Regions from separate parts of the Mesorhizobium sp. M7A.F.Ce.TU.012.03.2.1 genome, predicted to be linked through region 2. Evidence: riboswitches for the same ligand, from Rfam matches in the RefSeq annotation. Region 2 holds a riboswitch; each other region holds the start of a gene.
The links. A riboswitch is a leader RNA that binds a small molecule or an ion and turns the genes downstream of it on or off. The one in region 2 is predicted to bind cobalamin.
Positions count from the first base shown of each region.

Region 1: linked by a shared signal. The riboswitch ahead of EJ079_RS28470 (ABC transporter ATP-binding protein) and the one ahead of EJ079_RS33590 (CbtA family protein) in region 2 are both predicted to bind cobalamin.
Region 3: linked by a shared signal. The riboswitch ahead of EJ079_RS04795 (aromatic ring-hydroxylating dioxygenase subunit alpha) and the one ahead of EJ079_RS33590 (CbtA family protein) in region 2 are both predicted to bind cobalamin.
Region 4: linked by a shared signal. The riboswitch ahead of bluB (5,6-dimethylbenzimidazole synthase) and the one ahead of EJ079_RS33590 (CbtA family protein) in region 2 are both predicted to bind cobalamin.

Region 1 is NZ_CP034779.1:5,725,782-5,732,936, reverse strand. It holds gene EJ079_RS28480 (alanine racemase) at 1-804, shown strand, start outside; gene EJ079_RS28475 (AraC family transcriptional regulator) at 809-1,642, opposite strand; cobalamin riboswitch at 1,898-2,105, shown strand; gene EJ079_RS28470 (ABC transporter ATP-binding protein) at 2,267-3,055, shown strand; partial or broken gene EJ079_RS28465 (ABC transporter substrate-binding protein) at 3,105-3,776, shown strand; partial or broken gene EJ079_RS28460 (iron ABC transporter permease) at 3,776-4,135, shown strand; partial or broken gene EJ079_RS28455 (phosphatidate cytidylyltransferase) at 4,161-4,502, opposite strand; partial or broken gene EJ079_RS33550 (2-aminobenzoate-CoA ligase) at 4,776-4,960, shown strand; partial or broken gene EJ079_RS33545 (tryptophan 2,3-dioxygenase family protein) at 4,962-5,107, shown strand; gene EJ079_RS28440 (ABC transporter substrate-binding protein) at 5,150-6,286, shown strand; gene EJ079_RS28435 (branched-chain amino acid ABC transporter permease) at 6,424-7,155, shown strand, end outside.
Region 2 is NZ_CP034779.1:4,471,126-4,478,280, forward strand. It holds gene mgtE (magnesium transporter) at 1-223, shown strand, start outside; gene EJ079_RS21905 (MerR family DNA-binding transcriptional regulator) at 381-767, shown strand; gene EJ079_RS21910 (isoprenylcysteine carboxylmethyltransferase family protein) at 1,074-1,550, opposite strand; gene EJ079_RS21915 (DUF1624 domain-containing protein) at 1,547-2,545, opposite strand; gene EJ079_RS21920 (MFS transporter) at 2,768-3,967, shown strand; cobalamin riboswitch at 4,033-4,230, shown strand; gene EJ079_RS33590 (CbtA family protein) at 4,266-5,171, shown strand; partial or broken gene EJ079_RS21930 (bifunctional adenosylcobinamide kinase/adenosylcobinamide-phosphate guanylyltransferase) at 5,225-5,521, shown strand; gene cobO (cob(I)yrinic acid a,c-diamide adenosyltransferase) at 5,523-6,137, shown strand; gene cbiB (adenosylcobinamide-phosphate synthase CbiB) at 6,178-7,146, opposite strand; gene cobD (threonine-phosphate decarboxylase CobD) at 7,145-7,155, shown strand, end outside.
Region 3 is NZ_CP034779.1:1,006,421-1,013,575, forward strand. It holds gene EJ079_RS04770 (alpha-glucosidase family protein) at 1-1,606, shown strand, start outside; gene ugpC (sn-glycerol-3-phosphate ABC transporter ATP-binding protein UgpC) at 1,631-2,743, shown strand; gene EJ079_RS04780 (DUF680 domain-containing protein) at 2,821-3,057, opposite strand; gene EJ079_RS04785 (DUF680 domain-containing protein) at 3,125-3,325, opposite strand; gene EJ079_RS04790 (DUF680 domain-containing protein) at 3,413-3,610, opposite strand; cobalamin riboswitch at 4,119-4,321, shown strand; gene EJ079_RS04795 (aromatic ring-hydroxylating dioxygenase subunit alpha) at 4,436-5,683, shown strand; gene EJ079_RS04800 (hybrid-cluster NAD(P)-dependent oxidoreductase) at 5,709-6,809, shown strand; gene EJ079_RS04805 (PqqD family protein) at 6,940-7,155, shown strand, end outside.
Region 4 is NZ_CP034779.1:6,225,133-6,232,287, forward strand. It holds gene EJ079_RS30880 (pirin family protein) at 1-627, opposite strand, end outside; gene EJ079_RS30885 (DUF2277 domain-containing protein) at 667-933, opposite strand; gene EJ079_RS30890 (exodeoxyribonuclease VII small subunit) at 1,045-1,296, opposite strand; gene EJ079_RS30895 (histone deacetylase family protein) at 1,300-2,226, opposite strand; cobalamin riboswitch at 2,348-2,529, shown strand; partial or broken gene bluB (5,6-dimethylbenzimidazole synthase) at 2,577-3,206, shown strand; gene EJ079_RS30905 (hypothetical protein) at 3,329-4,312, opposite strand; gene EJ079_RS30910 (TetR/AcrR family transcriptional regulator) at 4,600-5,208, opposite strand; gene EJ079_RS30915 (MFS transporter) at 5,330-6,553, shown strand; gene ribB (3,4-dihydroxy-2-butanone-4-phosphate synthase) at 6,703-7,155, opposite strand, start outside.

The DNA of each region.
Region 1 (7,155 bases), 1.3 Mb from region 2:
TGGTCGCGCGTCTGCTGGCTGATCGACAGCGAGGAGAGACTGGCGGAATATGGCGCCCTCGCTGGCGAACTCGGCATCGGCCTGCGCATCGCTTTCGAGATCGATGTCGGGCTGCATCGCGGCGGTTTTGCTGATCCCGCAGCCTTGTCGAAGGCGTTGAGCGCGTTGCCGGCCCGGCTGCATTGCGAAGGCGTCATGGCCTACGAGGCGCATGCGCCGCTCATCCCCGGCCTTTTCGGCGGACCGGCAAAGGCATTGACCAAGGCGTCGGCGCAGGCTGCGGCATTCGTCGCCTGTCTCGGCGCCGACCAGCGCCGCATCCTGAACATCGGCGGCAGCAAGACCGCGCTGCTTCATCATGGCGGCGCGGCCAATGAGGTCTCGATGGGCTCGGCCTTTGTGCTGCCCAGCGACTTCGATACGCCAGGCCTCGACGGCTTCCAGCCGGCGGCCTTCATCGCCACGCCGATCCTGAAAATGGTCGAGCCGATGCTGCCCGGCCCGCCGGCCGTCACCCGCCTGCTGCAGGCGCTCGGCCGGTTCCCGCGCAAGGGTTGCTACCTCTATGGCGGCAAGTGGATGGCCGAGCCGGTCTTCCCAGAAGGCATGAAGGCGAACGGGCTGCTCGGCCTGTCCTCCAACCAGCAATTCATGGGCTTGCCCGCCGACGCGACCGCAAAGCCCGGCGACTACGCGTTTCTAAGGCCGACGCAGAGCGAAGCCGTGCTGCAGCAGTTCGGGTCGATCGCGGTGTTTTCCGGCGGCCGGATCGCCGATCGCTGGCCGGCGCTGCCGATGGCCTGACCGACTACGCCTTCACCGGTATCCATATCTCCAGCCCGCCCTTGCCGCTGCGCGGGTCGAATTCAGGGCCGTAGCGTTCGAATTCCGGCGCGTCCGCGATCTCATGCCCGGAGGCCGGCAGCCATTTGTTCCAGATCGTATTGACCGTACGGCGGATGGTCGAGATGTGTTCGCGGTGGGCAAAGACCGCATATTTCTGCGCCGGCACCCGCACCCGGTAGAAGTCCCTGGGCAGGTCGGAGAAGTCAGACACTTCGACGCCGGCGATGTAGTCGAAATTGCCGGCATCGTCGCCGTTGACGCAGACGCCATAGGCGACGTCGCCGGTCTCGCCCGGAATGTTGCCGATATAGGGGCCGAAGCGCTGCCACTGCATCGGGATGGCGGCGCTGGTTTCGCAGCTGTAGCGTTCGCCGAGGCCGGCGATCAGGAACGGCCGGCTGGTCTCGAAACGCGGCGGTTCGAGATTGGTGAGGAGGGACTGGTCCATCAGGATCGGCTCCACGAGGTCGAGCTTGTCGAGTGTGCCCTGCGCGCGCACCAGTTCCGGCGTGGTGCCGAACTGATCGCGGAAGGCACGGGTGAACGCCTCATGCGAGTTGTAGCCGGCGTCGAGCGCGACGGCGAGGATGTCGGGCGCCCCGCCCGCCAGCTTGCGCGCCGCCTCGGTCAGCCGGCGTGAGCGCATGTAGCCCATCACCGACCGGCCGGTGGCGGCGCCGAAGGCGCGCGTCACATGAAAACGCGACACGCCGCTGCTTTGCGCGACATCATCAAGCGAGATCGCCTCCGGCAGATGGCTTTCGACGAACCACAGCGCTTTCTCGGTCGGGTCCATTTTCTCCTCGCATTGGCCAGATCATCCTGCCGTTTCCTGGCACGGCCAGTTTGATCGAAATTGCGCATCCCGTGCAATCTGCGCCGATGCCGGTCGCCATCCGGCCAACCGCCCCATGAGCTTTCGCTTGACAGCGACCGGCGTCATCTCTTAGGTATGTTATATTATTACATAAAGAGAGCATGCGATGCCTGTTTCCCTTAGCTGGCCCACCACTCCGTCCGAGAAATCCATTGCGGAGCGATTGGGGGAAACCTACGCTGAAGCGGTGATGGTCCCCGAGTCGAAAGGCGAGGGGTGAAAAGGGAACACGGTGAGGCCTGCTCAGGTCGAGACCGTGGCTGCCCCCGCAACTGTAAGCGGCGAGCAAAATCCGTGAATGCCACTGGCCGGCAAGGCTGGGAAGGCTTGATGGCGCAACGACCCGTGAGCCAGGAGACCTGCCATCACTGAGTTGACCGGACGGGGTGTGCCGGGAGGAAACGCGAGGCCCGGTCTTGTCGGCCGGTTCGCCAGCTTCCTTCCGTCGCCAGTTTTTGAAAGTGACGGAAAGTTGGACGGCTCCATCCATCGCATCGTCGTATATACGCTTTGCCGTCCCGGCAAGCCGGCGGGCAGCAGCCGATGACCGTAGCGCTTCTCGAAGCCCGTGACCTCTGCGTCACGGCGAACGGGCGGGATCTGGTTCAGGCGGTCAGCTTCTCGGTGGCCGCCGGCGATCGCCTTGCCATCATCGGTCCCAACGGCGCCGGCAAGACGACGCTGCTGCGCATGCTGTCGGGCATGCTGCGTCCGAGCTCCGGCGAGGTGAAGCTCGGCGGGCGCCGCCTGGACAGGATTTCAGCCGCCGAACGGGCGCTGCACATTGCCGTGGTCGGCCAGACCGACCAGCCCGATCCGCGGCTGGCGGTGATCGACTATGTCGAGCTTGGCCGGGTTCCGCACGCCGGGCTGCGGCGCAGGAGCGAGGAGCGCGAGATCGTCGTCGATGCACTGCGCCGGACCGGCCTGCTGCCGCTATTTGGCCGCACCATCGGCTCGCTGTCGGGCGGCGAGCGCCAGCGCGCCCAACTTGCGCGCGCTATCGCCCAGCAGCCAAAAATCCTGTTCCTCGACGAGCCGACCAACCATCTCGACCCGCGTGCCCGCGGCGAACTGCTCGACCTCGTGGCAGGCTTCGAGATGACGGTGATCGCGGTGCTGCACGATCTGGCGCTGGTGGCACCGTTCGCCACCAGGGTGGCGGTGATGAACCATGCCCGTCTGCAAGCGCTCGCCGCACCGCGCGAAGCGCTGACCCAAAAGCTGATCCGCGAGATTTTCGGCATCGATGTGCTGCGTCTGCGCCATCCGACCGAAGACCGCGAACTGACGGTGTTCGATGTGCCGAACCGTGCCGCGCCGCCGACGTGATTGAAGCCATTTCGTAGTCGACCCAATCCCATCCACAAGGAGCAAACCCGTGAAACGCCTGGCCTTTTCGCTTGTCTTCTCGCTGCTGGCCTCGACAGCCCTGGCCTTCCCGGTCACGGTCGACAGCTGCGGCAAGCCGCTGACCTTCGATGCGCCGCCGAAGCGCGCCGTCATCCAGGATCTCAACATGGCCGAGATGGCTTTCGCGCTGAAACTGCAGCCGTCGATCGTCGGCCTGACCGGCATCACCGGATGGTACAAGGTGGGTCCCGAATTCAAGGCCGAGCAGGGTTCGATCCCGGAACTGGCGCCGAAATATCCGACGCTCGAAAACCTCGTCGCGGTCGAGCCGGATTTCTTCTTCGCCGGCTGGTATTATGGCATGAAGCCGGGCGGCGAGGTGACACCCGATACGCTTGCCCCGCACGGCATCAAGACGCTGGTGCTGACGGAAAGCTGCGTCCATCTCGACAAGAGCCGTCCAGCCGCCTCGATGGACCTGCTCTATGGCGACGTCGAAAAGCTGGGCAAGATCTTCGGCAAGGAGGCCGAGGCGGAGAAGCTTGTTGCCGGCTGGAAGACGCGGCTCGCCGACATCACCGCCAAGGTCGGCAACGGCAAGGCAACGCGAGTGTTTCTCTATGATTCCGGCGAGGACAAACCGTTCACCGCAGGCAAGTTCGCCATCCCCAGCGCCATGATATCAGCCGCCGGCGGCGACACCGCCGGCTCGATGCTTTCCTGGCCGGCGAAAATGCCGCCGAAAGTCTTGGCGTGCCGGTGGCGCGCATGCGCAGGATGACCTTTCTCGTCGCTGCCTTCTCGACGGCGATCCTGGTCTCGGTCGCCGGCGTTATCGGCTTCGTCGGACTGATGATCCCGCATCTGTCACGGCCGCTGGCGGGTCCCTTGCATCTGCGCCTGGTTGCCAGCTGTGCCGTCTTCGGCGCGGTGCTGTTGCTGGCCAGCGATCTTCTGGCCCGAACGCTGCTGCCGCCGCAGGAACTGCCGATCGGCATCATCACCAGCTCGGTCGGCGCGTTCTTCGTCGTCACCATGCTCATCCGCAACCGGCTGTGAGTGCGGTGGGCAACTGGGCGCCGGATCACACCGTCCAGAAATAGCGCACGAGGTGAAAGAACACCGGGGCAGCGAAGACCAGGCTGTCGGTGCGGTCCATCATGCCGCCATGGCCTTCGATCAGATGGCCCCAGTCCTTGACGCCCTGGTCGCGCTTGATGGCCGAGGCGACCAACCCGCCAAGAAATCCCATCGAGCAGGCGACGAAGGCCACGCCCGCTGCCTGTAGCGGCGAAAAGGGCGTGACGAATGACAACAACGCGCCCAGCAGGCTCGCCGACACCAGTCCGCCGATCGGGCCTTCCCAGGTTTTCGACGGCGAGACGTTCGGCGAAAAACGGTGTTTTCCAAAGAGCTTGCCGAAGATGGCGAACATGCCGCATTTGTGCACCAACGCTCGGGCAGGGTAAAAAGTTTAGGCTTGAAATAAATTTGGTCTGGTGCAACTCTCAATCGTCAGTCGAGAGCGTGGGAGGTCTCGCTGTGCCAAATGCCGGTCGCATATTCGATCGCGCCGGGTGCTGCCGCATATGCGGATGACCAGCCCGGCGTCGGCGCCAAGCCTCCCGGCAAGTTGCGTATTCAAACACACGCACGGCGACAAGACCGTGGCAACGAGCATCTAGGGGACAGCCGCAGAATGCTTGGACCGTCAGCGCATATCGACACTTTCACGCGCGACAACCTTCCGCCCGAGGAACAGTGGCCGAACTTCCTGCTCGATGGCTTCGACTACCCCGAATACCTTAATGCCGGTGTCGAACTGACCGACGTCTGGTCGAAAAGGGTCTGGGTGACCACACCGCGCCGATCGGCAATGGCCGGGCGCTGGCGCTTCAATCATGTCACCACAGTCGAACGCATCATCGGCATGAAACGCAGCACCGGCGGCACGTCGGGCGCTTCGTGTCTGAAGAGATGCTGGAGGTTGAACTGTTCACTGAACTCTGGAAAGTTCGCACCCGGCTCTAAAGCTATTTTATCTATATTGAAAACACTGGGAAGGAGAGAAAAATGAAGAATATCCTGGCATCCAGCATGTTCGCTTTGTCGCTGGCCACATCTGGCCTTGCCTATGCCGAACCCGTCAAGATCGGCGTCATCACCACGCTTTCGGGCGGCGGTGCGGGTCTCGGCGTCGACATGCGCGATGCCTTTACGCTGGCGATGAAACAGTCCGGCAACAAAGATGTCGAGCTGGTCATCGAAGACGATGCCCAGAAGCCCGAGATCGCGGTGCAGCTCGCCGAAAAGATGATCCAGAGCGACAAGGTCGACCTGCTCACCGGTATCATCTGGTCGAACCTGGCGATGGCGGTGGTGCCCAACGCGGTGGCGCAGGACGTCATCTATCTGTCGCCCAATGCCGGCCCGTCGGCGCTTGCCGGCGCCAAGTGCAACAAGAACTATTTCAACGTCGCCTACCAGAACGACAATTTCCATGAGGCGATGGGTCAGTACGCCAACAAGGACTACAAGAAGACCTTCATCCTCGCGCCCAACTACCCGGCTGGCAAGGATTCGCTGACCGGCTTCAAGCGCTACTACAAGGGCGAGCTGGCAGGCGAGGCCTACACCCAGATCGGCCAGGCCGACTACGCCGCCGAGATCGCCCAGATCCGCGATTCCGGTGCCGACTCGGTGTTCTTCTTCCTGCCTGGCGGCATGGGCATTTCCTTCATGAAGCAGTACGCCCAGTCGGGCGTGAACATCCCGGTCATGGGTCCTGGCTTCTCCTTCGACCAGGACATTTTGCCCGCGGTTGGCGACGCAGCCCTCGGCGTCAAGAACTCGGCGAGCTGGTCCAGGGACCTCGACAACGAAGCCAACAAGCAGTTCGTCGAGGCCTTCAAGGCCGAATACAATCGCCTGCCCTCAATCTACGCCGCCCAGAGCTGGGATACGGCGAACCTGATCCTGTCCGCGCTGTCCAAGGCCAGTGTTAAGGACAAGGACGCGTTCCGCGCGGCCCTCAAGGCAGCCGATTTCAAGTCGGTGCGCGGCGAGTTCACCTTCAACACCAACAATCATCCGGTCCAGAACATCTACGTCCGTGAGGTGGTAAAGGAAGGCGATGTCTTGACCAACAAGATCATCGCCACCGCCTTCGAACACCACAAGGACGCCTATGCCGACCAGTGCAAGATGTAGCCCAAGGCTGCATCCGCTTTGCTAAAGTGCCGGCCTCGTCATCGACGGGGCCGGGGCCGCGGCGAGGCCGCATCGCCGTATCTTGCAGCGGCTTGCTTCGGCATTCCCCGCCTTGAACCACAGTCCGGATCTTTCATTTGTCCATCGCCCTTCTGATCGAACAACTTCTCAACGGGCTGCAGCTCGGAGTGATGCTGTTCCTCATGGCCGCCGGCCTGACGCTGATCTTCGGAGTCATGGGCCTGATCAACCTCGCCCATGGCTCGCTCTACATGGTCGGCGCCTTTGCCTGTGCCACGGTCGCCGCCGCCACTGGTTCGTTCTGGATCGGTCTGGTGGCGAGCCTGATCGCTGCGGCAGCCGCCGGTGCGGTCATGGAGATCGTTGTCATCCGCAGGCTTTATGAGCGCGACCATCTTGACCAGGTGCTGGCGACGTTTGCGCTGATCCTGATCTTTTCGGAAGGCACGCGCTGGCTGTCTGGCTCGTTTCCGCTTTATCTCGACATCCCACCGCTGCTGCAAGGCGCGGTGCCCCTGCCCGGCGGTGGCCAGTACCAGCTCTACCGCCTCGCCATTATCGGCGTCGGCATCGCCGTTGCTGTGGGGCTCTATCTGCTGATCTCGCGCACCCGTCTCGGCATGCGCATCCGCGCCGGCGAATCCGACCGCGAGATGATCGCAGCCCTCGGCGTCGACATCCGCACGCTCTACACTGTTGTCTTCGCGCTAGGTGCTGCCCTTGCCGGCCTTGCCGGCGCGCTGGTCGGTGCGCTGCAATCGGTGCAGGTCGGCATGGGCGAGCCAGCACTCATCCTCGCCTTCGTGGTCATCGTCATCGGCGGCATCGGCTCGATCAAGGGCGCGCTG
Region 2 (7,155 bases):
GGCAGCCTGGTTCCGTGACCCCAACCTGGGCGGCATCATCGCGGCGGCGATGATCATCAACATGTTCGTGGCCGCCCTGGCCGGCATCCTGATCCCGCTGCTGCTCGATCGTTTCAAGGTCGATCCGGCGGTCGCTTCGGCAGTTTTTGTCACCACGGTTACCGACGTCGTCGGCTTCTTTGCATTTCTCGGCATTGCCACGTGGTGGTTCGGTGTGCCCTGAAGGCACGCCTTTTGGCTTAATTGACTTTTACGTAAATGCCGTGCGAGGCTTGCGCGGGGCGCCATGTCGATTCCGGCATGGCACGGGTTTTGGTTCGGGACATAAGGGTGACGCCGGCATGGCGATCGCCCCTTGGTTTCGGCGTGCGGGAGTGGCAATGCGAGAATATTATTCGATCACCGAGTTGACCCGCGAGTTCGACGTGTCGACGCGGACGCTTCGCTTTTACGAGGACGAAGGGCTGGTGCAGCCGGTGCGGCGTGGCCGCACGCGTCTGTTTCGCCCCTCCGACCGGCACCTCATCCGTCAGATCATGCGCGGCAAGAGGCTTGGCTTCTCGATCAACGAAATCCGCGAAATCATCCAGATGTACAAGGAGCCGCCCGGCGAAGTCGGCCAGCTCAACCTGATGATCAAGCGCATCGAGGAAAAGCGCGAGGATCTCCGGCAGAAGCGCCGCGATCTCGAGGAGACGCTGGCTGAACTCGACCAGGCCGAGGAATCTTGTGTGGAGCGGCTGGTTGAGCTTGGCGTGAATACCTGAGCGGACTGGATTCTGTCGCGCGTTAGCGTTCGGAATTAGCGGAGACGTCTATTCCTTCGTCATCCTAGGGCGGAGCAAGGAGCGTAGCGACGCGGCGCAGACCCTAGGATCCATGCCATGACTGCAATGCACCGCGACGGCGCAGAACTTTGCTCCGCTGCACTCCTCGACCGAGGTCACGGCATGGATCCTAGGGTCTCCGCGACGGAGCTGCGCTCCTGCTTCGCCCTAGGATGACGAAGTTCGCTAATCGCCGAAGTGTGCACCTGTCAAAACCTCTCCGCGATGGAAACCAGGGGCGCCAGCTCAGATCCAGCGGCGCACGCGTTTGGCGTAGTCGCGGTACTTCTTGCCGAATTTTGCCGCCAGCACCTTTTCCTCGCCTTCGATCGCCATTTTTTGCGTGACATAGGCGGCGATGAACGCGAGCGGCAGGAACCACACGATGCCCGAGACAAAGGCGACCCCGATCAACAGCAGGGTGTTGGCCAGATACATCGGATTGCGGGTGATGCCGAAGGGACCCGTGGTGACCAGGTGATCGGGCACAGCGTTCGGGTTCAGCGTGGTCTTGGCGCGGACCATGGTGCGGATCGCGGTGACCCAGAGCGCGGCGACGGCAAACAGCGCCACCCAGCCGGTGGCGAAAAGAATATCGCCCAGGAGGTCACCGATCCAGGGCAGGGGATAGAGCAGGCCCAGCGCGATGCTGATGGCGATGGCGGCGGTGTAGATCAGCGGCGGCCACGGTATGAGCCCCGGCTTCGGCTGGTTCTCGGTCATTTGACCCCTTCCTCCATCAACTTGCTGTCGGTCTTGGCGGTACACATGCCGGCGAGATCGGACAGATGCGTCTTCCATTCCGCAGTCTGGTCGTTGTTGTAGAGCCGATCAAGCGTCGCCTCACCCTCGAGCGTATCGAGCATGCAGACACAGTAGCTCGTACAGAACTCGGTGTCGCGCGACTGCTCGCAGGACAGCTGGCAGGTTTTGAGGAAATTCACCTGCGGGGTTTCGACCTGTGCCGGCATGATCTGCGAGAACAGCCACATGCAGCCGATCAGCAATGGCTGGTGGATCAGGTAGAACGCCAGGCTGTGCCGGCCGATAAAGACCAGCGGGTTGGCCCAGCGACCGGGCGCCAATTCGGCAAGCCGGGCAAGTACGCCTGAACCGGTGGCGAGTTTCGTCATCGCGATGCCCGCAAGCACGGCGCCGAACCATGGAAACAACGGAACGTAGTCGTTGGAGCGTGGATTGTTCGCCAACAGGCCTACCCACCACAGCCATGGGTGATCGAACGCCTCGAGGCGCAGATAGACAGGCGCCGTGATGACGAGCCCGGCGACGACCAGCGTCAACAAAGCCGGCAGGCGCAGGAAGGCGAGGCCGAGCAGGCTGGCCAGCGCGATCTCATGCAAGATGCCGAAGAAGATGAATCCATCCGGCGTGGCGATCCGGGTGACGACCGATATCGCGATCGCGGCTCCCGCGACCATGGCGAATCGCTTCCAGAAGCCGTTCCAGCGGATTTGTCGGCCATGGGCGAGGTACAGGCTGACGCCGACCAGGAACAGGAAGGTCGAGGCGATGCCGCGCGCGTAGATCTTCCACCAGCCGAAGGCGGTCAGGCCGGGATCGGTGTAGCCGAAGAACTCCAGATCCCAGGTGAAATGGTAGCTCGCCATGGCGATCAGCGCGATGCCGCGCACGATGTCGATAGCGACGATGCGCTTTGGTCGATCCGGAACGGGTGCGGTCGGCGTTTGGATGCTCATGGTCTCGCATTCTGATTCAGCCCCGCTGGAGGACTATCACGGTTGCCCGGCACAAAAGAAGACCGGCAACTCTGCCGACAACCCGGATCAGCCGCGGCATTGGGCCAGTGCAGGGAAGCCTTTGGCCGGCTTCGCTTTTGCCGGATGCGCGTCGGTTTCCTCTTATTGGCGCTGGGATCGCCACGTCAGATTTGACCCGGTGAATCTGCTTCGGGGAAAGCAATGTCCACCCATGTGCGCCATCCGATCTGGCTGCCGGCTCTCAAGGCCGCGGACGCGCGCACCTTCGCGTCGCTCTATGCGGTCGAATCCTTCGCCCGCGCCACGGTGTCGAGCGTCATCCCGATCCAGGCCTACGAGATCCTGCACAACGAGCAGATCGTGTCGATGCTCTACACAGTCGTGGCGATGCTCGGCCTGTCGGTGACATTGTTCATGCCGATGCTGATCCGCCGTTTTGCCCGGCGCTGGGTCTACACATCAGGCGCCTGCCTGCTGGCCGTCGGCTCGCTGTTCTTCGTCACCGACACGCTTGCCGGGCAACTGGCCGGCATGCTGTGCCGGGTGATGGGCGCCAGCGCGCTGTCGATCACGCTCAATCTCTACATCATGGACCACATCCGCAAGACCGACTTCATGCAGGCCGAATCGCTGCGCATGGCGTGGTCGATGCTGGCCTGGACCGGTGGGCCGACGCTCGGCATCTTCCTCTACACGCGCTTCGGCATCTATGCCGCGCATGGTGCGGTCGCGGTGTTCGCGTTTGCCCTGCTGGCGCTGTTCTGGACCTACCGCCTCGGCGACAACCAGTCTATCCGTCCGGGCAAGACGCGCCCCGTCAATCCGCTCGCCAATATCGGCCGCTTCGTGGCGCAGCCCAGGCTCAGGCTGGCTTGGCTGATCGCCTTCGGCCGCTCCTGCTTCTGGACGACGTTCTTCGTCTATGGGCCGCTGTTCATGGTCATCACAGGTGAGGGTAAGCTGGCCGGCGGCCTGCTGGTTTCGGCCGGCAATGCGCTGTTGTTCATGGCGATTTTCTGGGGCAAGGCAGGAAAGCGCTTTGGTGGCCGCGGGACTATGACATTCGCCTATTTCGCCATGTCGGCCGCGCTTTTGGCGGCGGGCTTCGTCGGCGAAACCGTGCCGCTGCTTACCGGCACCTTCCTGCTCTGCGGTGCCTTCTTCACCATTGCGCTCGACGCCCTCGGCTCGACCGCCTTCATGCGCTCGGTGCGCTCCTATGAAAGATCTCAGATGGCAGCGGTCTACCGCACCTATCTCGACTTTTCCGAGTTGACGCCGCCGCTGGTCTATTCGGTGGCGCTGGCCTTCTTCGGCCTGGGCTCGGTGTTCGTCACGCTCGGTCTGCTGGCGGCGGTCTGCGGCTTTGTGACGTGGCGCTATCTGCCGAAATCACTTTGACCTTCATGGCGCATTCGCAATGGTCACCGGCGGAATTTGGTTTGCCGGAAGCGAGGATTCTGCCTATAATCATCGGTGTCGCCGGTTCCATTTTGGAGCCAAGAGGGAATGCGGTGAGGGCGAATTTCGCCCAATGCCGTGGCTGCCCCCGCAACTGTGTGCGGTAGTCCTCCCCATAAACCACTGAGGATTTTTTCTTCGGGAAGGTGGGGAAGGACGCTGATCCGTGAGCCAGGAGACCTGCCGGCGACAGGAAACTGACTTCGATGCCCTCGGGTGGAGGGCGAAAGGACAAGACATGACTACCGCTTCCGTCTCCCTCGGCACCTCCGTCTCCTCGCAGTCGCGCTTCATGCAGCTCGCTCTTGCCGCGCTGCTCGGCGTTTTCGTGATGGGCTTTGTCGGCTTCTCGCATATCGATGCGGTCCACAATGCGGCTCACGACTATCGCCATTCGATCGTGGCCGGCGTCGTCCTCGCCTGCCTGCAAGCCTATGCCACCGTGCCGCTGATCCTGAAGGCGGAAGTCTACGAACAGGCGGGCGGCGGGCATCACCATGACCATGCCGCTCCGGCCGCAACGGATAGCAATGCCATGAGCACAACTGCACCGGCGGGAGATGCCATGAACTCTGCTGCCCCGGCGGCGGAAGCCGCTCCGGCAGACGAAGGCTGGGCGCCGGCAGACGGTTTCGAGCGTTTCGCCTTCAGCGTGCTTGCCAACATTGTCACCGGCATCGGCTTCGCCTTGATCCTGGTCGCGGTCTCCGAATTCGCCGGCGGCATCGGTGGCTGGCGCCAGGGCGTGTTCTGGGGCCTGGCCGGCTTCGCCGTGTTCACGCTGGCGCCTGGCCTCGGCCTGCCGCCGGAACTGCCGGCCATGCCGGCCGCCGATCTCACCCAGCGCCAGATCTGGTGGTGGGCAACGGTGGCGGCGACCGCCGCCGGTCTCGGCCTGATCGCGTTCCGCAAGTCGCTGCCGCTGGCGATCCTTGCCGTCCTTTTGATCGTCGCGCCGCATATTGTCGGTGCGCCGCAGCCCGGCAGTTACGAGACGGCGATTCCGGAAGGGCTGCATCACCAGTTCGTGGTGGCGGTGACCGTGACCAATCTGGTGTTCTGGCTGGTGCTCGGCGCGGTCGTCGGTGTGGTGCGTGGCCGCTTCACCGGCACCGCGACCAGCCTGCGCGACAGCTTTGCCTGATCGCAAGACACTGACCTTCCTCATCGGCGGTGCGCGCTCCGGCAAGAGGTACGCTTGCCGCCTTGCCGGAGGATCGGCCGGTGCTTGTCGACTGCCTGACGCTGTGGCTGACCAACCACATGCTGGCTGAACACGATTTCGAGCTGGAATGCCGGCGATTGGCGGAGGTGCTGTCGCGGCCGCGCGGGCCATGGTTCGTGGTATCCAATGAAGTCGGCCAAGGTATCGTGCCGGACAATGCACTGGCGCGCCGGTTTCGCGATGCCGCCGGCCGGCTCAACCAGCAGGTCGCCGCCGTCGCCGACATGGTGCTGCTGATGGTGGCGGGGCTGCCGCTCAAGGTGAAATGACATGACCGACATCGACGATAAGGACGAAGAACGCCACCGCGCCAAGATGGCCAAGCGCAAGGCGGTGCAGGATGCCGAGGTGGCGAGCAAGACGGTCGAGAAGGGATTGCTGATCGTCAACACCGGTCCCGGCAAGGGCAAGACCACGGCTGCCTTCGGCCTGGCGCTGCGGATGCTCGGCTACGGCAAGCGCGTCGGCGTCGTCCAGTTCATCAAGGGCAAGTGGCACACCGGCGAGAAGGACGCCTTCGCCGCCTTCGGCGACCGCGTCGTCTGGCACGCGATGGGCGAGGGGTTCACCTGGGAAACGCAGGACCTGAAGCGCGACATCACCGCCGCCGAAGCCGCCTGGGCCAAGGTGCTCGAACTGATGGCCGATCCGTCGATCAGCCTGCTGGTGCTCGACGAACTGAACATTGCGCTGCGCTACGATTATCTCGACCTGGACAAAGTGGTTGTGGCGTTGAAGGCGCGGCGTGAGGGCCTGCATGTCGTGGTCACCGGCCGCAACGCCAAGCCGGCGCTGATTGAGGCCGCCGACCTCGTCACCGAAATGGGCGTGACCAAGCACCATTTTTCCGCAGGCGTGAAAGCGCAGCAGGGGATCGAGTTCTGAGCGTTTCTTACCCTCCCCACAAGGGGGAGGGTGAAGTAGATCACGCCACGATGACCATGACCGCGACCAACCCAAACAGCGCGATCAGCAGATAGTCGGCGACGCGATAGAGTTTCAGCGCTCGCCTTATGTCGACGCTGTCGGCCTCGCGCCGCCCACCTTCGCCCATGAAGACGTCGTCCACGAGCACGCCGCCGTAGCTGCGCGGCCCGGCGAGCGCCAGGCCGAGCGCACCGGCCATCGCCGCTTCCGGCCAGCCGGCATTGGGTGAGCGGTGTTTTTTCGCGTCGCGCCACACCGCATGCCAGGCATTTTTCGCATCAGCGCCTTTGACGAAGAACGCCGCCAGCACGATCAGCAGCGCCGTCAGCCGCGACGCCGGCAGATTGATCCAGTCGTCGAAGCGCGCCGCCGCCCAGCCGAAGGCCTCGTGGCGCGGGGTGCGGTGGCCGATCATCGAATCGGCGGTGTTGGCGGCCTTGTAGGCGGCGCCGCCGGCCAGGCCGCCGACGCCGGTCCAGAAGGCGGGGGCGACGATGCCGTCGGAGAAATTCTCAGCCAGGCTCTCGATCGCGGCGCGGCAGACGCCGGCCCTGTCGAGCGTTTCAGGGTCGCGGCCGACGATTCGCGAAACGGCAAGGCGGGCCAGAGCGAGGCCACCGGTGTCGAGCGCGTCCGCCACAGCCTCGACATGCTCATAGAGGCTCTTCTGCGACAGAAGCGACGTTGCCAGAAGGGCAGTGATGACCAGGCCCATGGGAACGAACCAGAACAGGATCTGCACGCCCAGGCCAATTATCGCCGGCACCAGCACGATGACCAGCAGCGCCTGGACACCACGCTTGCGACGCAGCGCGTCGGGATCAGTGGCGCGGTTGAGCCTGCGGTCGAGAAAGGATATCAGCCTGCCGAACCACGTCACCGGATGGCCGATGGCGCGAAACAGCCAGTCGGGGTAACCGAGGGCGAATTCGACGGCCAATGACAGGAAAGCGATCAGGACTGACATGAAGCTTCT
Region 3 (7,155 bases), 3.3 Mb from region 2:
GCGAGGCGCCGTGATCTACCAGATCTATCCGCGCAGCTACCAGGACTCGAACGGCGACGGCATCGGCGATCTCAAGGGCATCATAGGCCGCCTCCCCTACATCGCCGCACTCGGCGCGGATGCCATCTGGATTTCACCGTTCTTCAAGTCGCCGATGAAGGATTTCGGCTATGACGTGACGGATTACTGCGATGTCGATCCGATGTTCGGCACGCTGGCCGACTTCGACGCGCTGACCGCCGAGGCACACAGGCTGGGCTTGAAGGTGATGATCGACGAGGTGTTGTCGCACACCGCCGATAACCACCCATGGTTCAAGGAAAGCCGGTCGAGCCGCAGCAACCCGAAAGCCGATTGGTACGTCTGGGCAGACGCCAGGCCGGACGGCACGCCGCCCAACAACTGGCTGTCGATCTTCGGCGGCTCGGCGTGGCAATGGGACACCAGCCGCCAGCAATATTACATGCACAATTTCCTGGCCGAACAGCCCGACCTCAACTTTCACAACCACGAGGTCCAGGACGCGTTGCTCGACGTCACCCGCTTCTGGCTGGAGCGCGGCGTCGATGGTTTCCGGCTCGATACCATCAATTTCTATTTCCACAGCCAGGGCCTGGAAAACAATCCGCCGCTGCCGCCGGAAGAGCGCAACGACCAGACCGCGCCGGCGGTCAACCCCTACAACTACCAGGACCATCTCTACGACAAGAGCCGGCCCGAGAACCTCGGCTTCCTCGAACGGTTCCGTGCCCTGCTCGATGAGTGTCCGGCAACCGCAGCGGTCGGCGAGGTCGGCGATTCGCAGCGCGGGCTTGAAGTGGTTGCCGCTTACACCGCAGGCGGCAAGCGCGTGCACATGTGCTACTCCTTCGATTTCCTGGCGCCGGAAAAGATCAGCGCGGGCAAGGTCCGCTCGGTGCTGGAATCCTTCGGCAAAGTCGCCAGCGACGGCTGGTCGTGCTGGGCCTTCTCCAACCACGACGTGATGCGCCCGGCCTCGCGCTGGGCCGCCAATGAGGCCGATCCGACCGCCTACCTCAAGGTCATCTCGGCGCTGCTGATGTCGTTGCGCGGTTCGGTCTGCATCTATCAGGGCGAGGAGCTTGGGCTCGGTGAGGCAGAGCTGCGGTTCGAGGATCTGCAGGATCCCTACGGCATCCGCTTCTGGCCGGAATTCAAGGGCCGCGACGGCTGCCGCACGCCAATGGTGTGGGATGGCGATGCCAAGAATGGCGGCTTCTCCCAGGCAAAGCCCTGGCTGCCGGTGCCGGCCAAGCATCTGGCGCAAGCGGTCAATGTCCAGCAGGACGACGAGGCTTCGCTGCTCGAGCACTACCGGCGCTTTCTCACCTTCCGGCGTGCCCATCCGGCGCTGGCCAAGGGCGACATCACCTTTATCGAAAGTGAGGGAGATACCGTCGCCTTCACGCGCCGCGCAGGCAACGAGCAGATCGTCTGCGTCTTCAATCTGGGAGCCGGGCCGGCCAAGGTTGACCTTGGCGGCCGATCGCTGCAACCTCTGCCCGGGCACGGATTTTCGGGGCAGGCGAACAGCGGTTCCATCGAGCTTGGCGGCTACGGCGCCTGGTTCGGGCGTCTCGACTGAATTTCCAATCACTGGAGGAAACCAATGGCCGATGTCACGCTAAGACAAGTGAAGAAGTCCTACGGCAATCTGAACATTCTCCACGGCATCGATCTCGAGATCAAGTCGGGCGAGTTCATCGTCTTCGTCGGCCCGTCGGGCTGCGGCAAGTCGACATTGCTGAGGTCGATCGCCGGGCTCGAGGAAATCACCTCCGGCGAGCTCAGAATAGCCGGCGAAGTGGTGAACGACGTGCCGCCGTCGAAACGGGGCATCGCCATGGTGTTCCAGTCCTATGCGCTCTACCCGCACATGACCGTCTACGACAACATGGCGTTCTCGATGAAGATCGGCAAAGAGAACAAGGCCGAGATCGACCGCCGCGTGCGTCAGGCCGCCGAGATCCTGCAGCTGACCAAATATCTCGACCGCCTGCCTAAGGCGATGTCGGGCGGCCAGCGCCAGCGCGTCGCCATCGGCCGCGCCATCGTGCGCAATCCCAAGGTGTTCCTGTTCGACGAGCCGCTTTCGAACCTCGATGCCGCGCTTCGCGTCGCCACCCGCATCGAAATCGCCAAGCTCAAGGAATCGATGCCCAACACGACGATGATCTACGTCACCCACGACCAGGTCGAGGCGATGACGCTGGCCGACCGCATCGTGGTGCTCAAGGACGGCCATATCGAGCAGGTCGGCACTCCGATGGATCTATACAAGAAGCCCGGCAATCTGTTCGTTGCCCAGTTCATCGGCTCGCCAGCCATGAACATCCTGCCCGCGACCATCGACAAGACCGGAAACCCGACCGTCGTCAGCCATGTCGGCGGACGCAAGGCGACCGTGCCGATCGCGACGCCGGCCTCGGCAAAGGGCGCTGCGGTTAGTTTCGGCGTGCGGCCGGAGGACCTGATCATCGCCAGCGGCGCGGACTATCTGTTCGAGGGGACGGTCGACTATGTCGAGCAACTCGGCGAGGTGCAGCTTGTCTATGTCGACATCGGCCGCGCCGACCTGCCGCTGGTGACCAAGCTGCCCGGCAATGTCGAGGTCAAGCGCGGCTCGACATTGCGGCTGAGCGCCAATGGCGAGGACTTGCATATCTTCGACACCGATGGGCGGTCGTTTGCCCTTCATGAAGCGGAAGCGAAGGCGGCCTGACGCAGGACCGCGTCTTGGACGCAAAAAGAGCGGCGGGCCAGGCCCGCCACTCTTTTGTTGAAGATCAGCTTCGGCTGTTAACGGCCAAAGAGATTCCGGTCGCTGCCCTGAGGGGCGGACTTCTCTTCGTCGCCCGACGAATTGAGCAGCTTCTCGACGAGGCCACCGCTGTTGCGGACCGAGCTCGTATGCGCGCTGTCAACCGAGGTAACCGCAGGCTGGTTGGCGCCGTTGGAGCCAAAGTTGTCGCTGCCGGCGAAGGCACTGCCGGTGATGGCCAGAACGGCGGCGGCAGCAATAAGGATCTTGTTCATTTTAGTCTCCTGAATTCTGGATTTCGCCAGACGGCAGACACAGCTGCCGTCGCTTGCGAAATTGGTTTTAGCGACCGAAGAGGTTACGGTCGCTGCCCTGAGCGGGTGTCTGGGCAGCCGGTTCCGAGGTCTTGGTGGAAGCCGTGTACGACTGGTCCACAGCGGCGGCAGGCTGGTTGGCGCCGTTCGAACCGTAGTTGTCGCTGCCCGCGAAAGCGCTGCCGGTGATGGCCAGAACGGCGGCGGCAGCAATGAGGATCTTGTTCATCTTAAAATACTCCTGAATGTCTGAATTTCGAATGTCTGAATTTCGCCAGGGCAGCGGGCGGGCCCGCCGTCGACTGGGAATCGGCTGTTAGTTGTTGCCGAAGAGGTTGTGGTCAGCACCCTGGGCAGGCGCCTGAGCAGCCGGTTCCGACTTCTTGGTCGAAGCGGTGTACGAGCTGTCGACAGCAGTGGCTGCCGCGGCGTTCGAACCGTAATGGTCGCTACCAGCGAAGGCGCTGCCGGAAATGGCCAGAAGGGCTGCGGCAGTGAGAATGATCTTTTTCATTTTTGTACTCCAGTATCGTCTTTTTCCGTCCGTCTAGCGGCGTGTCTTGGAAATGAAATCGCGTCGTTCGGACAGCCCCGATGTGGGAGGGCAACCCCGCCTTTTCCAATCACGAAGTTGTTCCGTGTGGACCATGAATCCACACCTTGAAATTGTGCCAGGGGAATCTAGAGATACATTTTTCCTCTCTAAATCAGCATGTTAAGTTTAACCATCCGATGGATCACTGACTGTTTCAAAGGCCCGGCGTTCACACCGTCCTGCACGCACCGTCAACAGAAACGAACCGTTCGGTTCGATTTTAGGTCAAGCTAATAGTCACTTTTCGAAACCGTTAACCTTTTTTGACCCCCGCCAAGGGTCGGACTCGGGAAGATCGCAGCCGGCAAATGGCGGCCCGGGAGGCGGGATTTCGGCCCGCGACGATCTGCGGTGACGTTTCGCATGCCGTGTCGCGCCGCATGGATACGATGTCGTTTTCATGCCGACGGCGCGCCAGCGATCGTGGTTAGATCATACCATCTCAGGTGCCGCTTCGTGACGACGAGGCGGAGAATTGGGAAGCCGGTCAGAATCCGGCGCTGCCCCCGCAACGGTGGTGGAGTTCAAGTCGCAACGGGAGACCACTGGGCAACTGCCTGGGAAGGTGTCGCGATGGTCCGCAAGGACAACTCCAGAGCCCGGAAACCAGCCCGAGATTTTTAGACTCGACTGATCGCGGTGGGCGGTCAAGAGGTGGATAGCGCATGTCCGGCACCTAGCCGGCCTGCGTTTCAATCCTTCCTCCATCACCACCAGTTCAGTCCTTAGAAACGAGGACAGGACATGGATATCCGCAACGACATGCTGAGGCTCCTGAAGGGGCGCCGGCAAGGCTTTTCGCTGGAGCAGCCCTTCTACACCGATCCAGACTACTTCAAGCTCGACATGGAGCTGATCTGGTATCGCGACTGGCTGTTCATCGGCCATGATTGCGAACTGCCGAAGCCGGGCAGCTACATCACCGTGCAGATCGGCGACTATCCGGTCGTCCTTGTCCGCGACCAGCAAGGCAAGATCAACGCCTTCCACAATTCCTGCCGCCATCGCGGCAGCCGCGTGTGCAACACGGAGAAGGGTACGGCGGCAAAGCTCGTCTGCCCCTATCATCAGTGGACCTATGAGTTGGACGGCCGCCTGCTGTTTGCCCGCCAGATGGCCGACGGTTTCGACAAGAGTGATTTCGGCCTGAAGCCGGTCGCCTGCGAGAGCGTCGGCGGCTACATCTTCATCTGCCTGGCCAAAGAACCGGCGGATTTCACGCCGATGCGGGCGATGATCGAACCCTATCTTTTGCCGCACCGGTTGCGTGAGGCAAAGATCGCCTTTGAGAGCACGATCATCGAGAAGGGCAACTGGAAGCTGGTCTGGGAAAACAACCGCGAGTGCTACCACTGCGTCGCCAATCACCCTGAGCTGTGCAAGACCTTCCCCGAGGCGCCGACCGTGACCGGCGTCAACGGCGCCGACAGCGACCCCGAGATGGTCGCGCACTGGGCCAAATGCGAGGCCGCTGGCTTGCCGAGCAAATTCCGCATCGATCCGGCAGGGCAGTACCGCGCCACCCGCGCGCCGCTGCTGCGCGATGCCGTCAGCTACACCATGACGGGAAAACGGGCGGTCCAGAACAACCTGTCCGACAGCGTTTCAACCGACCGCATCGGCTCCTTGCTGCTTTATCATTATCCGACAACCTGGAACCATATCCTCGGCGACCATGCCGTCACCTTCCGCGTGCTGCCGATCAGTGCCACGGAAACCGCGGTGACGACGAAATGGCTCGTCCACAAGGATGCGGTCGAAGGCATCGACTACGACCTCGCTGAGCTCACCCATGTCTGGACCGAGACCAACGACCAGGACCGCCGCATCGTCGAGGAAAACGCCTTCGGCATCCTGTCGCCGGCCTACGAACCAGGCCCCTATTCGGAGCTGCATGAGGGCGGCGTGATCCAGTTCGTCGAGTGGTACGCGTCGTTCATCGGGCCGCGCCTTGCCGAAGGCGGCCGGCCGGCCCTGCGCAGCGTCGCCTAGCTCAGGGGACAAGAGGATGAATGCGATGACGGACCTTGGCCTCTATCGCCATCTCGACCAGATGACGCCCTGGAACGACCGGCTGCAGGTGCTGGAAGTGATCGGCGTCAGCGACGAAGCGCCGGACGTGAAGACCTTCACCTTCCGCTCCGACAACCAGACCTGGTTCCGCTACAAGCCGGGCCAGTTCGTGACGCTGGAACTGCCGACATCGGAGGGGCCGCTGATGCGCACCTACACGCTGTCGTCCTCGCCGTCGCGGCCGTTCTCGATCGCGGTGACGGTCAAGGCGCAGGCAGGCAGCACCGGCACGCGCTGGATGTTCGACCATCTGACGCCGGGCTCGCACGTCAAGGCCTATGGGCCGACCGGTGATTTTTCGCTGCACAGCCACCCGGCGGCCAAATATCTGTTCATTTCGGCGGGCTCCGGCGTGACGCCGATGATGTCGATGCTGCGTTGGTTGAACGACTGTGCGCCATGGACAGATGTCGGCTTCGTCAACTGTGCGCGCCGCCCGGAAGAGATCATTTTCCGCAAGGAACTCGAGCTGCTCGGCAGCCGCATGCCCGGCCTGTCGCTCGGCTTCATGATCGAGGAGCGGTCGAGCCGCGAGGGCTGGTTCGGCCATATGGGCCGCATCGACGCGATCCGGCTGCCATTGCTGGCGCCCGATTTCCGCGAGCGCGAGATTTTCTGCTGCGGCCCCGATCCCTTCATGCGCGCCGTGCGCGGCATGCTGGACGCCGCCGGCTTCGACATGGCGAAATACCATCAGGAAAGCTTTGCTGCGCCTGCCGTGGAGGAGATCCCGGCGCCGTTCTCGCCGCCGGCGGAGGACGGCGCTGCTGCTGCCGTCGAGGCCGTGACACCGATCCGGTTTTCGCTTTCCGATGTCGATGCCGAATGCGTCGCCGGCCAGACCGTGCTGCAGACGGCACGCGCCTCTGGGGTGCGGATTCCCGCCGCCTGCGAGTTCGGCCTGTGCGGCACCTGCAAGGTGAGGAAGGTCGCGGGCGATGTCGAGATGAGTCACAATGGCGGCATCCTCGATCACGAAATCGAGGACGGCTTTATCCTCGCCTGTTGCTCGAAGCCGCTTTCTGCGCTTGAAATCGAAGCGTGACCGGCTGCGCTCGCCCCCAAGCCTGCGCCATCTTGCCAAAAACCCTGCAAATGGTTAGACGCCTGCAACGGTGGGGTTGACCGTAAGGCCCGAAGATCATCTCCGCGGCCTGCTCGGCGGGGGAGCAAACATGCGACAATCCGGCATCTATGCCATTGCCAGCAAGGATATCGTCTTTGAATCCTTCGACGGCGAAGCCGTCGTTCTTGACCTGACCACGGGCAAATATTTCGGCTTCTCTGATTCAGGCAGCAGACTTTGGGATGCACTGTCGTCCGGCGTGCCTGCCTCCGAACTGGTCGGCGCCACGACCGGCATTGGCGCCCTCGATGCCGCCGCGATTGAC
Region 4 (7,155 bases), 1.8 Mb from region 2:
CGCATCGGCAGGGATTTTCACGCTGGCGCCGGGCGCCAGGCGCAGGTCGGCGTAGAGCGTCTCCGAGTCGGCCCTGACCGGCGACCGCAACCCCTGGAAATCGCCGATGATGAGGCGCCCGTTGACGCCTTCGGCATCGATCTCGGGAAGCCTGAGCGCTCCTGTGTTCTCGAAAACCGGTGCCACCTCTTCCTTGTCGTCCGGCAGCGCCAGCCATGTCTGCAGGCCGGATACCGACATCGGCGCGCCACGCAGTTCCTCCGGCGTACGCTCCGAATGGACGATGCCGCGGCCGGCGGTCATCAAATTCACGTCGCCGGGCTGAATGACCATTTCGGTGCCGAGTGAATCGCGATGCCGGATCTTGCCGTCGAACAGATAGGTGACCGTCGACAGGCCGATATGCGGATGCGGACGGACGTCGAGCGCCTGGCCGGCCCGCAGGATGGCAGGACCCATGCGGTCGAAGAAGATGAACGGCCCGACCAGCCGCCTTTTTGCCGTCGGCAGGGCACGGCGCACCTGAAAACCACCGATGTCCTTGGCGTTCGGAATGACCATCAATTCGATCTGGTCGCTGGCAAAGGCGTCGCCTGCCTCAGGGTCTTTCCCGGGGAAGAAGCTCATGGACTCTCCTTGTCGGCCGTCGAAGGCCGCCTGGCCGCGTCAGGCAAAGCGAATGGCCGCCTTTGCCCGCAGCTTGGCCGCCACCTCTCCGCGATTACGCGGATGCTGATGGGTTTCCAGGGAATCGAGCAGTTCGCGCGCCGAGGCCGCGATGGCTTCGACGGCATGGTCGAAGGCGTGCTGGTTCTGCTTCGAGGGCCGCGTCGTTCCGCTCAGCTTGCGGACGAACTGAAGAGCCGCGTCGCGCACCTCGTCAGGGGTTGCCGGCGGATCAAAATTGAACAGGGTCTTGATGTTTCTGCACATCGCTTCCGTATCTCCTCTTGTCCTTGAGCTCTTTCAATTGGGACGAGTTATATCCTCGATCATGATCATGTCCAAAAACCGGTGAGGCGAGGCCATCGTTCGGACCGGGCCTCAATCCGCGTCGAGCGGCTCCGTTCCGACCGGCTTGCCGTCGCGCGACAGCCTGATCTTCTCGACCTTGTCCTCGGCGGCCTTCAGCAGCCGGTCGCAATGCGCCTTCAGCGCCTCGCCACGTTCATAGATCTTGATCGACTGGTCGAGCGGCACGTCGCCACGCTCCAGATCATCGACGATCTTCTCCAGCGCATCGAGTGCCTGCTCGAAGCTCATCGCCTTGACGTCTTCGTTGGTCTCATCGGCCATCATTCATCCTTTCATCAGTCGCCCGACATGGGCGGCGACCGAAAATGCCAATCCCTGCAGATCGTAGCCGCCCTCGAGCAGGCTGACGAGCCGGTTGCCGCTGTGGCGTGCCGCGCGCTGCATCAGTTGGCCGGTCGCCCAATCGAAATCATCCTCGGTCAGATTGATCTCGGCCAGCGGATCGCGGTGGTGCGCGTCGAACCCCGCCGAAATGATAATCAGGTCGGGCGCGAAATTGTCGAGCGCGGGCAGGACGCGCGACAGGAAGGCATCGCGAAACACCTCGCTGCCAGTCTGCGGCGCCAGCGGCGCGTTGACGATGTTGCCGGCGCCCGTTTCGTTCTTCGCTCCGGTGCCGGGATAAAGCGGCATCTGGTGTGTCGAGCAATAGAGCACCGACGGATCGTCCCAGAAAATGTCCTGCGTGCCATTGCCGTGATGCACGTCCCAGTCGACGATGGCAACGCGTTCGACACCGTGTTTCTTCTGCGCATAACGCGCCGCGATCGCCGCCGTGTTGAACAGGCAGAAGCCCATGGCCGTGGTCTTTTCGGCATGATGGCCGGGCGGCCGGGCGGCGACGAAGACGTTGTCGGCGCGGCCCGAAAAGACGTCATCGACGGCGGCGTTGGCGGCGCCGATCGCGGTGATCGCCGCTTGCCAGCTCTTCGGACTGGCAGTGGTGTCGGCATCGATGCGGGCAATCCCCTCGTCGGGAATGGCGGCGCGCACGCGGGCGACGAAATCGGCGGGATGCGCGTAGAGGATGGTGGCCTCGTCGCCTTCCGGCGCCTGGATACGATCGAGCCCGGCAAAGGCTTCCTCATCGAGCACGCGCTCGATGGCACGCAAGCGGTCGGGCCGCTCGGGATGTCCGGGCGGCGTGAGATGCTCGAGGAAGATCGGATGGGTGTAGAGACGGGTGGTCATCGTCCTAATCTAGTGACCCGGATCGACAAAGGCCATGCACGGGCGGCCGATGACTGGGGAAAATCGCGACTGCGTCCATTCGCGTCGCTGCAAGCATTGGCGTCCTCAGCACTTCGGCGTAAGGTTTTTGGTACTGCCTGGTGCCCGCCGCAAGCGGGAGAATCGGGAACACGGTTGAATTCCGTGGCGTGCCCAACGCTGTGAGGGGGACCGCGCCGGTAAAATGCCACTGTCGATGACGGGAAGGCACCGGACGCGGGTTGATCCCGAGCCAGAAGACCGGCCTGGCAGGCATCGTCATCCGCATGGTCAGGCGGATGATATCAATTGCAATCGCAAGGGGACAAGCGATGCCGGAACACCTGACCGCTGCTGTTGGCGACGGATTTGACCAGAGTGCGCGCGATGCGGTCTATCGCGCCATGTTCACACGGCGCGACGTGCGCAGCCATTTCCTGCCCACCGCGATCGATGACGACGTGCTGGCGCGGCTGCTGCTTGCTGCCCATCACGCGCCATCGGTCGGCTTCATGCAGCCATGGAATTTCATTGTCATTCGTGACATCGAGCGACGGGCGGAGGTGCGCGACCTGTTCCTGGCCGCGCGCGAGCAGGAACTGCCGGCGATCGACGAAGAGCGGCAGGAACTCTACCGCAAGCTCAAGCTGGAAGGCATCTGCGAAAGCGCGCTCAACATCTGCATCACCTGCGACCGGCAGCGCTCGAAGGGTTCGCCGCTGGGACGCTGGCACAATCCGGAGATGGATCTCTACAGCACCGTCTGCGCGGTGCAGAATTTCTGGCTGGCCGCGCGTGCCGAGGGCGTCGGTGTAGGCTGGGTCAGTATCATCGAAGCGCAGGCGCTAAAGCGGCTGTTGGCCATTCCGGACCACGTAACGCCGATCGCCTATCTCTGCGTGGGCCGTGTTTCCGAGTTCGCTCCCAAACCGGACCTTGAAACGCATGGCTGGGGACGGCGGCTGCCGCTGCCGGAGCTGATCATGAGCGAGACCTTTTCCGGGCAAGGCGAGACACAGCTCAAATCCACCGTGGCGCGCCTCAACACCGTTTCTGCCTCACCAGACATCACCCGCCCGGCCGATCAGGGTGTGGCGCCGGCCGTAGCCCAGCGCGAACCGCCGAAGGAGGCGAGCGCCTTGTCCTTGAGCTCCCTGAACTTCGACGACGCCTCGGCCAGCCGGGCGTCCCAGGCCGGATCCGGCACCTGGCCCGCGATGGTCTTGAAATAGACCTGCATCAGGCAGGCGATGGCGAAGGGTTCAATGAACGCCGCCTTGAATGCCCAGGCGAAGACGATGGCGAGCACAAAAGCCCAGCCGGCGAGCTGGCCAGGCATCAGGAACAGAATCGCGCCGGCAGGCGCCAGCATCATCAGAAAGATGATGAACGACACGCCCCACATGATGACCGCCAGCCAGACGGCGTTCTTGACCATGACCTTGCCGTTCTGGGCATAGAGCACGACGCCCTGGCGCGCCGTCTCGAAGGGCGAGGCTGAATTGATGCGGATGTTGTAGCCGAGGATGATCTCGTCGACATAGGTCAGCGACAGGCGGATCACCGTGTTGATGAAGGAGACCAGGCCGCTCAGGCCCGGTATCGGCAGGAAGGCGGCGATGCCGCCGAGCAGGCCGGTGATGGCGCGGATGGCGCCCTTGACGAGTTGGTCGACGACGAAAAGGATGTTGGCCTCGGCGAAACGCTGGGTCACGATATCCCTGGCATAGGCGATCTGGTCCTGACCGCCGGGAATGTCGCGGCCGTCGATCAGATGAACCATGACGGCGATGTGGCCGGCCTTGACGACATAGAGGATGTATTCGCGGATCCAATACACAGCGATCGAGACGAGGCCAAACCCGACCACGCCGCCCCACAGGGCAAAGGACATGGGCCCGTCGGGATCAGTGGAGATATGGCCGACGCCATAGCCGACCGAGGCGCCGGTGCCCGTCGCCATAATGTAGGCCAGCGTGATGCCGAAATAGACGATCATGCGAAAGACGATGAACGGCCAGGTCCGCATCATGATGGACACCGACCGGCCGATCTCAAAATCCCACATGTGCCCCGAATCTCCGCCTCAGAGATGGTGGAAGAGGATGGACTCAACCCGGCGATTGTCAATTGACGGCCCTGACGCCAAAGGGCAACGAATTCGGGCTAACGGGTTTCTTCGGAGCCTTCGCCGGCGCGTAGGCTGACGGAGCATCAAACGAAAAACCCGCCTGTGCGGCGGGTCACTGGCGCAAATCAGCACCATGGACGAATATGTACCTTAGCTGAGGTCACCGAGTCAAGAAAAAATTCCTATCGTGAACAGCTGCCGGCACGAAAGCTCCGGTGAGAACTTCAATTCGACTGCGGATCCGGCTTCTTGAGCAGGCCTTCGAGCAGTTGCTTGAACGCCGTCACCACCTTCTTCGACGTCGCTTCGGGGTCGCTCGAATTGGCGATCCGTTGCGCTGCCTGGCTGCTCGCTCCGTTGATCAGTCGCGAGGCCGTCTCGGGGTCGAGGCTGGAGACAACGACCCCCTCCTCCTGCAGCGCGGTCAGATGGTCGGTCATTGAAGCGATGCACGCACTGCAATTCGGCCATTGCGCTGGATCCCCCAGCACGGCCGGGCCATCCCGGAACATGATGCGCTGGATTTCCGGCTCCAGCGCCATCTCGATATAGGTCGAGCACTCGTCGACGAAATGTTGCCAACGGGTCGGCGCTCTCGACGCGACCTCATTGATGCGCGCCGCCATCTCGCCGTCAATCTGGGCTATGACCGCCTGCAGCAGCCCCTTCTTGTCGCCGAAATGATGATAGAGCGCGCCGCGCGTCAGCCCGGCCGAAGCGGTGAAATCATCCATCGAGGCTTCCGCATAGCCTGTTGTGCCGAAGGCATGACGGGCCGCCGCGATCAGCTTGGCGCGCGTCTCGGCGATCATCTCCTTGCGGGGTCTGTGCATGGCTTCTGGCCCTATTCACATACGCAACGTATGCCAATTGACATACGCGACGTATGGCCTATTTAATGATCATACGCTCCGTATGTAATTGTCCAATCGTCCTTTGTCGAGGAACCAACCGATGCAAAATCCCTACGCGGAAATCTTTCGTGCCCCCGGCGCCAAGGGCTTTGCGGCCGCCGGCTTCATGGCGCGCCTGCCGATCGCCATGGCGCCAATCGGCATCGTGGCGATGCTGTCGCAGACGCGCGGCGAATACTGGCTGGCGGGTGCGGTCTCGGCGACATACGCGCTGGCCAACGCCTTCGCCGCGCCGCAGATATCGAGACTGGTGGACCGCCTGGGCCAGACACGAATCGTGGTGCCCACCACCATCATCGCGGTGCTGGCTTTCGCGGTCCTGATAGCGGCGGCCAACCAGAACTGGCCGGTTTGGACGCTGTTCGTATCGGCACTGCTGGCCTCCGCCATGCCAAGCATACCTGCGATGGTGCGCGCGCGCTGGACGGAGATTTTCCGGGGGCGGCCGCAGATGAACACCGCATTCGCCTTCGAGTCCGTGGCCGATGAACTGGTCTATATCGCCGGGGCATCGCTGTCGGTCGGCCTCAGTGCCGCCCTATTCCCGGAAGCCGGCGTTCTGGTGAGCACATTATTTCTCGCATTCGGATCAGCGGCCTTCATCCTGCAACGCTCGACGGAGCCGCAAGTGCGGCCGGTGGACCATAACTCAAGCGGCTCGGCGATCCGCCTGCGGCCGGTTCAGATCATCACCCTCGCCCTGATCTTCATCGGCGCGACCTTCGCGACGACGGAAGTGACCACCGTGGCGATCACCAAGGAGCTTGGCCAACCGGGCGCCGCCAGCCTTGTCATCGGCGTTTATGCGCTGGGATCGTTCGTGCTCGGCATCATCGTCGGCGCGCTCAGCCTGAAGGCGCCGCTGCAACGCCAGTTGGCCATCGCAGTCGCCCTCGTCGCGCTCGGCACGCTGTTGCCGCTCACCGCCGACACCGTGCCGCTGCTGGCGCTGACCGTGTTCATCAGCGGTGTGGCGATCTCGCCTACCTTCATCACCGCCTTCGGCCTGATCGAGCGGCATGTGCCGGAAGCGATGCTGACCGAAGGCATCACCTGGGTCATGACCGGCATCGGCATCGGCATGGCGCTGGGCTCGTTCGCCGCCGGTGCGATGGTCGATGCGTTCGGCGCCCAGAGCGGGTTCTGGGTGTCGGTGGCTTCAGGCACGATTGCACTGATCGCCGTACTGCTTGGCCAGCGCAGCCTTGCCACGACTGAGTGCGAGATGGACGGATGTGAAGCAGCCGCCGTTCCGGCCGAGTGACCGCCAGGATATGTTGAGATTCAGGTCAGGCCGAGCCGAAAATGATGGATTTCGAGAACCGGAGCGCAGCGGACTTCCCGGTCCGTGAGCACCGGAAAGCGCAGAAAGCCGCCATTTGCAGGCCGGCCTCACCTGAATATCGATATATCCTAAAGGATCTCGGTCTTGGCGATGTGGATGCCAAAACCTTCGAGGCCGACATAGTGGCGTTCGCGCGAGGCGATCAGGTTGATCGAGGAGATGCCGAGATCCTTGAGGATCTGCGCGCCAAGCCCGATCTCGCGCCACTCGTTTTCGCGGCGGCGGGCCTCTTCGTGATCCTCGCGGTCGCCGCTTGCCGGTCGTTTGCGCTCCTGATGCGCAACGCCGACGGAACCTTCTCTGAGATAGACGATGACACCGCGCCTGCGCTCGCCCATTTCCTTCATGATGGCGTCGAGCCGGTGGCTGGTGCCGAACACATCGGTCACCACATCCTCCGAATGCAGGCGCACCGGGACCTCCTCGCCGTCACGAATGTCGCCGAAGACGATGGCGACGTGGTGCATGGAGTCCCACGGCAGCGTGTAGGTGAAGACCTGTGCCTTGCCGCCGAGCGTGTC